2 regions of the Micromonospora sp. CA-269861 genome follow, and region 2 is predicted to be linked to the other one. Evidence: riboswitches for the same ligand, from Rfam matches in the RefSeq annotation. Region 2 holds a riboswitch; the other holds the start of a gene.

Region 1 (2,194 bases), 700 kb from region 2:
GTTGCTCGGCGGTGGCCAACAGGGCCGGGTCTGGCTGGGTCGTCGGCGGACTCCACCCCTGCGGCGCTGCCGTCACCCGCCCGTTGTAGCGGAAGGTCAGGGTGCCGCGTACGGGGTCGCCGTCCGAGGCGACCGACAGGTAACTCACCGAGTACTCGCCCTTGGCCGGCAGGTGCGTCACCGCCACCGTCGCGGGAAACCCGGTCGTGTACTCCCGTGGCTCGAACTGGCCGTTGACCAGGAAGTACTCCCGCACCGGCTTGTCCAGCGGCTTCGGCTCCCCGTACGACCAGCCGTTGTCGACCCGGATGCCGCCCGGGGCGGTGATCGTGAAGAACGCGTTGGAGGCGGCCTTCTCGGTGAAGTACAGCTGCACCGACGTCAACGGCTCGCTCACCGTGGCGCCCCCCGCCGGCGTGGACATCGCCAGGGTCCCGTGGGCTCCGGCGGGTTGGGCGGACGCGAGCAGAGCGACCGCCGAGGCGAGGAGGAGCGCGAGGAGGCTCGAGAGCACCCGCACCGGAGTCTGGGGGAGACGATGCATCTGAATATCCTCGCCGTAGTGAGACTTTTTTCAAGAGGCGCTGGACTTTTTCCTCGGATGGCAAAAGCCGAGCACCCCTCGGGGTCGCCTGCCGCGCTGAGTGAACGTCGTCCCTGGCCAGCTATGCTCCGCGTGGCGTTGGTTCGCCTGGTCGTGGCTGACTGGGCGTCGTAAGAGGGAACCCGGTGGAAATCCGGGACTGCCCCGCAGCGGTGAGTGGGAACGACAGCCGTCATCAGCACTGGGCCACCGGCCTGGGAAGCGACGGCCAGTAGGAGATCGGCGTGCGGCCGGTCGGGCCCGCGAGTCCGAAGACCTGCCGGCGCCGCGTACACAACCGTGTGCGCTGCCGTCGGCCTCGCGGGTGGGCTGAGCGGGTGACGTGCCGCGCGGTGTGCGCGGTGGGTGCTCCTCAGCGTGTGTCCGCGTTCCGGCGGTGTGGTTTCCCGAGGGACGGACTACCGCTGTGCACGACATCATGACGATCACCGGCCGACCACCGTCGGCGTCGCACCTGACCCTGTCGCAGATCATGGATCAGCACCACACGAACCTGATGGGTACGGTGCACGGCGGCCGGATCCTCAACCTCATCGACTCCGTCGCCGGGGTGGTCGCCGCCCGGCACTCGGACGGGCCGGCCGTCACCGCCGCCATCGACGAGACCGCCTTCCTGCGCGCGGTGCGGGTCGGTGACGTCGTCCACGTCGACGCGCGGATCACCTGGGCGGGCCGCAGCTCGATGGAGGTGGCCGTGAAGGTCACCGCGGACCGGTGGGACAGGGCGGTGCCGCCCACCGACGTGGCCACCGCCCACCTGGTCATGGTCGCCATCGACGACGACGGACAGCCGCGTACGGTTCCGCCGCTGTTGCCGGAGACGGATGGGGACCGGCGTCGCTACCGGGAGGCGGAGATCCGCCGGGAGCACCGGTTGGCCCTGCGGCGGGCGCTGCTCGACGGTGCCGAGGAGTCCACGGCCTGAGGCGGGTGGCGGTTGCGGCGAACATCCCCGGACCGCCCCCTGGTGCGGGCAGGATGAGGTGGGATTCGCCCAGCGACACGGTGAGCGGGGGTCGGCCGTGAACGACGGATTGGTGACCAGGCGGAGCGCACGGGACGTCGGAGAGACGGTCTCCGCGCTGCGGGCCGAAGCCGAACGCATGGGCGCCGCGGTGGCGGCGGTGGTCGACCATGCCGCGGCCGTTCGCAAGGCCGGGCTGAGCATGCCCGACACCCAGGTGATCATCTTCGGCAATCCGCAGGCGGGCACTCCACTCATGCAGGCCCATCCCGAGATCGCGATCGACCTGCCGTTGCGACTGATGGTGCGGGACGACGGCCAGCCCGGGTCGGTCGTCACCTGGCAGGACCCGGCGTACCTCGCCCAGCGCTACGGACTGGGCACGGATCAGCTGGCACCCCTGAACGCCCCAGCCAAGATCGCCTCCGTGCTCGACGGCCGCTGAGCGAGGCCCGGGTCGGCCGGGCACCTTCCGTGGTGAGCGGTATACCTCTGAGGAATATTTATGCCTCAGAGGTATACCGCTCGAGAGCGAGTGGCCCACTCCGACGGCGGCTCTCCAGCCGGGCGCCGGCCAGGTCGACGATCCGGTCGCTCCAGCGGCCCAGCAGGGTCTGGTCGTGGGT
Region 2 (2,194 bases):
GAGCGCGGCAGTTGTCCGGACGCTCACGGATGGCTCCCTTCCTGCTCGAGGGTGAAGGCCAGCCTATCCAGTCGTCGGATGGCCGCGCCGAAAGGACATCCGGAGGGCGGAAGAAAACTTATCCGTTGAGGAATCACCCACTGGGATGGATGGCGGCGGTCGCGGTGAGCAGGGTCGTGGTGTGAGTCTCCGGTCCCGTCCGCACCCACCCATGCGCCCTGCCTGGTTGTGCCGCAACTGCGCCGCCGCGTGGCCGTGCTCCCGCGCGCAACTCGATCTCGTCGCCGAGTTCTACGGCCACTCGCTGGCGCTGGCTCTCTACCTGACGTCCTGCATGAACGAGGCCATCCACGACTTGTACAGTCTCGGCGGTCGCCCCGACGTTGCTGTGCTGCACACGCGTTTCCTCGGCTGGCTGTCGCTGACGCGCCGGCCGCGCCGTTCTGGGCACGAGGAACCCCAGGGCTGACCGGATCGGTGCTGAATCGTCTACGACATCAGCTCCAAAGGGCGTCGCACAGACACTGCCCGCCAGGAGGCCACTTCGCCGACCAACGAGCTCAACAGCCCGCCGTAGCGGCCAGAGACAACCCCGCACGCCGATATTTTCCCAGGTCAATGTGGTGGGCGTGGGCGTGCGACGCCGGGGTCCGCGTTGACCGGCGACGCGGCGGTGTGGCAGCATTCGCGGCCTGACGGCAGTGAAGGAAGTCGGTGCAATTCCGACGCGGTCCCGCCACTGTCACCGGGGAGCGATCCCCCCTCGTGAGTCACGGCCGTGTGTCTGCGGTTGGAAGGCCGGGGGAGAGCGTCGATCCGGAAGCCAGGATACTTCGGCCGTCGGGACGTACCCCAGGGCGTGGACACCCGAGGAGGACCCGATGACGCACGGCGTCTCATTCATCGACGACTATCGTCGTATTGCGCTCCAGGGCACCGGCCACCGGCACCGCTGAGCCGACCGCCCCGACGCTGACCGGCCCCGACGCCCCGCGTCGGCGCGCCGTTCACCCGGGCCGTCGTACCGGCTGACGCCGTACCCACCCGCATCGTCCCGGTCGCCCCCTCTGGGCCCCAGGGCGTCACTTTCCGGAGCCTGCCGTGCGCATTCTGCTGCTGTCCACCGCCGACACCGACCTGCTGGCCGCCCGCGCCAGCGGCGCCGACTACCTGTTGGCCAACCCCGCGCGAGTCACAGTCGAGGAGGTGCCCGCTCTCCTCGACGGGGTTGCCCTCGTCGTCGTACGCCTGCTCGGCGGTCGGCAGGCGTGGCCGGACGGCCTCGCCGCGGTGCTCGCCACCGGAGTGCCGACGGTCGTGCTCGGCGGTGAGGCGCTACCCGACGCGGAGCTGATGGCCATCTCCACGGTGCCGTCCGGGGTCGTCACCCAGGCGCTGGCCTACCTGGTCGAGGGCGGTCCGGACAACCTGGGGCAGTTGGCCCGGTTCCTGTCCGACACGGTGCTGCTCACCGGTGAGGGGTTCACCCCGCCCGCGCCCACCCCGGCGTACGGCGTGCACGGCGAACACCCCGCCGACCCGGACCGGCCCACCGTGGGGATCGTCTTCTACCGGGCGCACGCCCTCGCCGGCAACACCGGTTTCGTCGACGTGCTCGCGGACGCGGTCCACAGGGCCGGCGGCAACCCGCTGCCGATCTTCTGCGGCTCGCTGCGCGGGCTGACCGCGGGCACCGGCCCACTCGGGCTCTTCGCCCGCTGTGACGCGCTGCTGGTCACGGTGCTCGCGGCCGGCGGTGCGGTCGCCGCGGACGCCTCCGGCGGCGGCGACGAGGACGCCTGGGACGTCGGCGCCCTGGCCGCCCTGGACGTGCCGGTCATCCAGGCGCTCTGCCTCACCAGCACCCGCGCGCAGTGGGCCGACAGTGACGCCGGGCTGTCCCCGTTGGACGCCGCCATGCAGGTGGCCATCCCCGAGTTCGACGGCCGGATCGTCTCCGTGCCGTTCTCGTTCAAGCAGATCGACGCCGACGGGCTCTCGGTCTACGCCGCCGACCCGGAGCGGGCCGCCCGGGTCGCCGGGATCGCGGTGCGCCACGCCCGGCTGCGCTACGTCCCGCACGCCGACAAGCGGGTCGCCGTGGTGCTCAGCTCGTACCCCACCAAGCACTCCCGGGTCGGTAACGCGGTCGGCCTGGACACCCCGGCCTCGGCGGTCCGGCTGTTCGCCGCGC

The links. A riboswitch is a leader RNA that binds a small molecule or an ion and turns the genes downstream of it on or off. The one in region 2 is predicted to bind cobalamin.
Region 1: it holds a riboswitch for cobalamin, as region 2 does, so the genes downstream of both, ACQP0U_RS19370 (acyl-CoA thioesterase) here and cobN (cobaltochelatase subunit CobN) in region 2, are expected to answer to the same signal.

The regions. Positions count from the first base shown of each region.
Region 1 covers NZ_CP192014.1:4,222,593-4,224,786, reverse strand. Annotated here, with positions in the region: gene ACQP0U_RS19375 (copper resistance CopC family protein) at 1-544, opposite strand, end outside; cobalamin riboswitch at 667-882, shown strand; gene ACQP0U_RS19370 (acyl-CoA thioesterase) at 1,023-1,529, shown strand; gene ACQP0U_RS19365 (DUF302 domain-containing protein) at 1,642-2,013, shown strand; gene ACQP0U_RS19360 (ABC transporter ATP-binding protein) at 2,072-2,194, opposite strand, start outside.
Region 2 covers NZ_CP192014.1:3,527,035-3,529,228, reverse strand. Annotated here, with positions in the region: gene ACQP0U_RS16410 (DUF5919 domain-containing protein) at 1-27, opposite strand, end outside; gene ACQP0U_RS16405 (hypothetical protein) at 212-469, shown strand; cobalamin riboswitch at 680-856, shown strand; gene cobN (cobaltochelatase subunit CobN) at 1,102-2,194, shown strand, end outside.